Regions from separate parts of the Pseudomonas sp. GNP014 genome, predicted to be linked through region 2. Evidence: predicted binding sites of a transcription regulator. Region 2 holds the regulator's gene; the other holds the start of a gene.
What was found. Region 2 encodes FliA, which starts transcription of late flagellar genes. Its sites were predicted from a motif close to CTAAAGTTTNNNNNNNNNNNGCCGNTAA; they were not measured.

Region 1 (3,320 bases), 1.5 Mb from region 2:
AGACGCGGAACTGGCGCAGCAACTGGTTCAGTTGTTCACTCAACTGCCCCAGCCTCACACTGGCCACGCTCGACTGTTCTGCCGCCAGCGCCGTGCTATGGGATAACCCGGCCGCCTGAGTCACGTTCTGATTGATGTCCTCGACCACGTGCGCCTGTTGCAGGGTGGCGCTGGCGATCGAGGCATTCAGGCCATTGAGATTGCGCAAGGCCTGGCCGATGGCATTCAGACTTGCCCCAGCCAGTCCGGCCTGCTCAATGGTCAGCTGCGACGCCTTGCTGCTGTCGCCGATGACCTTGACCGCTGCCTCGGAATGATTCTGCAAGCGCTCGATCATCGACTGGATCTCTGCGGTCGACTTCTGCGTGCGCTGAGCCAGCAGGCGCACTTCATCGGCCACCACGGCAAAGCCGCGACCTTGCTCGCCGGCCCGCGCTGCTTCGATGGCGGCGTTGAGGGCGAGGAGGTTGGTCTGTTCGGCAATCGAGCGGATCACCTCCAGCACGCTACCGATTTGTGTACTCTCGGCGGCGAGGGTGCGAATCACCTCCACGGCCTGGTCGATGGTGCCGGATAGCCGGTCGATCTGCTGCAAACTGCCGTCGATGTTGATCTGGCCCTGTTGCGCCTGTGCTTCGGCGTCACGCATTTCGGCAGCGGCATGCTCGGCGTTTTTCGCCACATCCTGCACGCCGTAGGTCACTTCGTTGATCGCGGTGGCTACCAGCTCCATCTGCTGCGACTGCTGCTGGCTACGTTGCTGCGCCTGCGTGGCATCGTTGCCCAGCTCGCTGGACGACTGGCCAAGGGCACTGGCCGACACCTGCAAGTCGCCGATCACTCGGCGCAGTTTGGCGGTGAACGCGTTGAAGTGATGCGCCAGCTCAGTGACTTCATCCTTGCCGTGAGTATCGAGGCTACGGGTCAGATCGCTTTCGCCACTGGCGATGTTGGCCATGGCGTTCACGGTTTCCTGCAGCGGACGAACGATGCTGCGCGCGATAAGGATCACCAGCAGCGCCATGATCACGGCGATCACCAGGCCGATGACCGTAGCTTTGATCACTTGGCCCTGGAATTCCGCCTGAACGTCGTCAACGTAAACCCCGGAGCCGAGCACCCAACCCCACGGTTCGAACAGTTTGACGTAGGAGGTCTTGGCCACCGGCTCGCTCGCACCGGGTTTCGGCCAGCGGTAATTGACCATGCCGGCGCCTTTGGATCGGGCGATGGCGACCATCTCGTTGAACACCGCAAAGCCGTCCGGATCGCGGATCGCCGAGAGGTTCTGGTCTTCGAGTTTCGGGTTGGTCGGGTGCATGACCATCACGGGCGTGAGGTCGTTAATCCAGAAGTAATCGCTCTGGTCGTAGCGCAAGCCACGGATGGCGGTGAGCGCCTGCTTCTGCGCGGCCTCTTTGCTCAGGGTGCCGGCCGTTTCAAGGTCGTGGTAATAGCTCAGCAGGCCACTGGCGGTCTGCACCACGTGTTGGGTTTTCTGGGCTTTGGCGTGATACAGGTCGTCGTGGATCTGCTTGAGCATCAACACGCCCAAGGTCAGCAACATGACCACCGCCACAATCAAAATGAGCCACAAGCGTCGGCTGATCGACACACTGCGCAAGCTGTTCATAACGCTGTCACTCCGGATTCTTTTTCTTGTAATAAAGCACCGCCAGCATCCAACCACGATTTCGTGGGCGGGCATACGCGACCCAAGTCGAATAACGCGACAGCGCTATTAGGGCTTGTCTGTTAGGATTTCGGCCCCGCGCGTGAAAACCTGAATCCAAGTTGATATTTCACGGAATTTTGACCGTTTCGTGTAGATCCTGTGCGCGCGGAATCGGTACAGCCATAAACAGCTACGCTGAACGCAGTGAACCAAAAAATACTATCGGAGCATGCCGGCGTGCATCGCTCTTTGGGGGATTGATGGATCTTTGGACGGCCTTGCAGGCACTGATACTAGGCGTTGTAGAAGGGCTTACGGAGTTTTTGCCCATTTCCAGTACCGGACACCAGATCATCGTTGCCGATTTGCTCGATTTCGGCGGCGAACGGGCCATGGCGTTTAACATCATTATCCAGCTCGGCGCGATTCTCGCGGTGGTCTGGGAGTTCCGGCGCAAGATTGCCGACGTGGTCATCGGCTTGCCGACCCAACCGAGTGCACGGCGCTTTACCGCCAATCTGCTGATCGCCTTCCTGCCGGCCGTCGTGCTCGGGGTGGTGTTTGCCGACCTGATCCACGAATACCTGTTTAACCCGATCACCGTTGCGACGGCGCTGGTGATCGGTGGCCTGATCATGTTGTGGGCGGAAAAGCGTCAACATCAAGTGCATGCCGAAACGGTCGACGAAATTACCTGGAAAGACGCGTTGAAAGTCGGCTTCGCCCAGTGTCTGGCAATGATTCCCGGTACGTCGCGTTCTGGCTCGACCATCATTGGCGGGCTGTTGTTCGGCCTGTCGCGCAAGACCGCGACCGAGTTTTCGTTCTTTCTGGCCATGCCGACCATGGTCGGTGCCGCCGTTTACTCGGGCTACAAGTACCGTCATCTGTTTGTGCCGGCGGACGTTCCGGTGTTCGCCATCGGCTTCGTCACGGCGTTTATTTTCGCCATGATCGCCGTGCGCGGCTTGCTCAAATTCATCGCCAGCCACAGCTATGCGGCGTTTGCCTGGTACCGGATTGTCTTCGGTCTGGTGATTCTGGCGACCTGGCAGTTCGGCTGGGTGGACTGGTCGGCCGCCAAACCATGAGTGACTCTCGCGCACGTCGCCCGGAGGGTCGTCCGTCAGGCGGCAGTATCCAGAACCTGAAGCTGAAACTGCTGGTTTTGGCGATCATCTGCGCGTTGCCGCTGTTCGGTTCGCTGTCGATGTGGCTGCACGGGATCTCGCTGGTGCCACTGACCGCCTATGGTGTGGTCAGTGTGCTGGCGTTCTTCATGTATTGGGCGGACAAGCGCAAGGCACGCGCCGATGCATGGCGCACGCCGGAAAACATTCTCCACGCCGTGGAACTGGCCGGCGGCTGGCCGGGCGCGTTGATTGCCCAGCAAGTGCTCCGGCACAAGACGCGCAAAGTGTCGTTTCAGATTCTGTTCTGGGTGATTGTGGCATTGCACCAGGTGTTCTGGATCGACCAGTTGTTCCTCGGCGCGAACCTGCTTTCATTGTTCTGAGAATCAGCCAATCCCCTACAGGATTGGCGTCAAAGCAATAATCCGATTCGGGTTTTCTTGGGCAACTTACTCACCACCAGTTGATGCGAACGCATCAGCAATCCCTGCAGTTCCTCCGCACCCAGCGGG
Region 2 (3,320 bases):
ACCTGACCGATGGCCCACGGATTCCGGATGATCTGCATCTGCCGCGCCGTCATCAACTGGTCAGCCGCGCCGTCAGCGTGCAAATGCAGGAAGAACCCAGCGAAGAAGCCATGGCTGACATGTTCGCTGATATCTATCACAGCCCGACCAAGCAGGTAGGCTGAGGTATTCATGAACAGTTTTTGTACCTACATCGATGGCCTGCCATGCATTGTTCCGGTTGTGAACGCGCAGCCAGTAATGTGGCCTCCGTCTATGCAAGACAAGGTAAAGAAATAACATGGGCAGCATGCATCCCGTACAGGTGATCGCGGTGACCGGCGGCAAAGGTGGCGTCGGCAAGACTAACGTGTCAGTGAACTTGTCTCTGGCGCTGGCAGAGCTTGGCCGTCGGGTCATGCTGCTGGACGCCGACCTGGGGCTGGCGAACGTCGACGTTCTGCTGGGACTGACCCCCAAACGTACTTTGGCCGACGTGATCGAAGGCCGCTGCGAGCTGCGCGACGTCCTGTTGCAGGGCCCCGGCGGGATCCGCATCGTGCCGGCCGCTTCCGGCACCCAGAGCATGGTGCACCTGAGCCCGGCGCAGCACGCCGGCCTGATTCAGGCGTTCAGCGACATCGGCGACAATCTCGACGTGCTGGTGATCGACACCGCTGCGGGTATTGGTGACTCGGTAGTCAGTTTTGTACGCGCCGCGCAGGAAGTGTTGCTGGTGGTCTGCGACGAGCCGACGTCCATTACCGACGCCTACGCGCTTATCAAACTGCTCAACCGCGATTACGGCATGAACCGCTTCCGCGTGCTGGCCAACATGGCCCAGAGCCCGCAGGAAGGGCGCAACCTGTTCGCCAAGTTGACCAAGGTCACGGATCGCTTCCTTGACGTGGCCCTACAATACGTCGGCGCCGTGCCTTACGACGAAAGCGTGCGTAAGGCGGTGCAGAAGCAGCGTGCGGTCTATGAAGCCTTTCCGCGTTCCAAGTGCGCCCTGGCGTTCAAGGCCATCGCCCAGAAGGTCGACACCTGGCCGCTGCCGGCGAACCCGCGCGGCCACCTGGAATTTTTCGTCGAGCGCCTCGTGCAGCAAACGGCAGGACCAGTGCTATGACCGCCAGCGGTATGAATTACTACAAGAAGTCGGCACGCGACGCGCAATACGAGTTGATCGAGCGTTACGCGCCACTGGTCAAACGCATTGCCTACCACTTGCTGGCACGCTTGCCGGCCAGTGTGCAGGTCGAAGACCTGATTCAGGCCGGCATGATCGGTCTGCTCGAAGTCTCGACCAAATACGACGCCAGCAAAGGCGCCAGTTTCGAAACGTACGCGGGCATTCGAATCCGCGGCGCGATGCTCGATGAAGTCCGTAAAGGGGACTGGGCGCCACGCTCGGTTCACCGCAACACCCGTATGGTCAGCGACGCAATTCGGGCAATTGAAGCTAAAACCGGCCGTGATGCTAAAGATCACGAGGTTGCGGCCGAACTCCAATTGAGTCTCGACGATTACTACGGGATTTTGAATGACACCCTGGGCAGCCGCCTGTTCAGTTTCGACGACCTGTTGCAGGACGGCGAACACGAAGGGCTGCACGAGGATGGCGCCAGTGCTCATCTTGAGCCGTCACGCGATCTGGAAGATGAACGTTTCCAGGCCGCACTGGCGGACGCGATTGCCAATTTGCCGGAGCGTGAGCGACTGGTGTTGGCGCTGTACTACGACGAAGAGCTGAACCTCAAGGAAATCGGTGAAGTCCTTGGCGTCAGTGAGTCGCGGGTCAGCCAGTTACACAGCCAGTGCGCGGCCCGCTTGCGGGGGCGTTTGGGGGAGTGGCGAGCGCGCTGAAGGCAGTGTGGGGACACTGCGAACGAGGCTGGTGCGGTGATGAACGGCACCGGTCTTGCTCTGTTGTGCTCCAGACAGTCTTCGAGTGCTACGCCGGATTGATTGAAATGGCGCGTCCAGGTGCTGGGCGCGTTTAAGACTGCTTGGAGGTCGAATTGGACAAGAACATGAAAATCCTCATCGTTGATGACTTCTCAACGATGCGGCGGATCATCAAGAACCTGCTGCGTGATCTGGGGTTCACCAACACCGTCGAGGCCGACGATGGCACCACTGCCATTCCGGTGCTCAACAGCGGAAGCATCGACTTTCTGGTAACGGACTGGAACATGCCGGGCATGACCGGTATCGACCTGCTGCGCCACGTGCGTGCCGATGAAAAACTCAAGCACCTGCCGGTGCTGATGGTGACGGCAGAAGCCAAGCGTGAGCAGATCATCGAAGCGGCCCAGGCCGGTGTGAACGGCTACGTGGTCAAACCTTTCACGGCTCAGGCGCTGAAAGAAAAAATCGAGAAGATTTTCGAACGCATCGGCTGATGAACGCGCGGGGGAGCTATGGAGCATAACGAATCTTCACAGGGCGATTTCGAGTCGACCCTGAAAAAACACGCGGTCGAACTGGTCGAGAGCCTTGAAAAAGGCAGGTTCGGCGACGCTGTGCAACTGATCCATGAGCTCAATCAGACCCGTGACCGCGGCCTGTATCAGGAAGTGGGCAAGCTCACGCGCGAACTGCACAGTGCGATCGTCAACTTCCAGATTGATCCGCACATGCCGCAGGCCGAGGAAGTGTCGCAAATCACCGACGCCACCGAACGCCTGGGCTATGTGGTCAAGCTGACTGAAGCCGCGGCCAACCGCACCATGGATCTGGTGGAAAGCGCCACCCCGGTGGTCAATGGCCTGGCTGACGAAGCCCAGGCCCTGAGCACCGATTGGGGTCGCTTCATGCGTCGCGAGGTCGGGGCTGAAGAGTTCCGCGAACTGGCGCGTCGGGTCGACGGTTTTCTGTCGCGCAGCAGCACGGACAACCGTGCGGTGTCGAGCAACCTCAACGACATCCTGCTGGCCCAGGATTACCAGGACCTGACCGGTCAGGTGATCAAGCGCGTGACCCAACTGGTCACCGAAGTCGAAAGCAATTTGCTCAAACTCGTGCTCATGGCCAGTCAGGTGGACCGCTTTGCGGGCATCGAACATGACCGCGCCGCGATGCTTGCAGAAAAAGATCCACAAAAACATCTCTCGCAGGGTGAAGGTCCGCAGATTCATGCCGATAAACGAGAAGACGTTGTGTCCGGTCAGGACGATGTGGACGATTTGCTATCCAGCCTTGGATTTTGAGTTTTAGGTTTTTAGACCTGTAGGAGCACCCCATTAATGAGCTTCGGCGCCGATGAAGAGATCCTTCAGGATTTCCTGGTTGAGGCCGGCGAGATTCTTGAGCAACTGTCCGAACAACTGGTTGAG

Region 1: the regulator FliA is predicted to act here: its motif matches at 1,761-1,788, upstream of ACXX9E_RS20315 (methyl-accepting chemotaxis protein).

The regions. Positions count from the first base shown of each region.
Region 1 is NZ_JBTGUS010000001.1:4,518,212-4,521,531, reverse strand. It holds gene ACXX9E_RS20315 (methyl-accepting chemotaxis protein) at 1-1,633, opposite strand, end outside; gene ACXX9E_RS20310 (undecaprenyl-diphosphate phosphatase) at 1,936-2,766, shown strand; gene ACXX9E_RS20305 (DUF1294 domain-containing protein) at 2,763-3,191, shown strand; gene ACXX9E_RS20300 (MmcQ/YjbR family DNA-binding protein) at 3,221-3,320, opposite strand, start outside.
Region 2 is NZ_JBTGUS010000001.1:3,004,338-3,007,657, forward strand. It holds gene flhF (flagellar biosynthesis GTPase FlhF) at 1-164, shown strand, start outside; gene fleN (flagellar synthesis regulator FleN) at 281-1,111, shown strand; gene fliA (RNA polymerase sigma factor FliA) at 1,108-1,848, shown strand; gene ACXX9E_RS13510 (chemotaxis response regulator CheY) at 2,016-2,387, shown strand; gene ACXX9E_RS13515 (protein phosphatase CheZ) at 2,406-3,194, shown strand; gene ACXX9E_RS13520 (chemotaxis protein CheA) at 3,231-3,320, shown strand, end outside.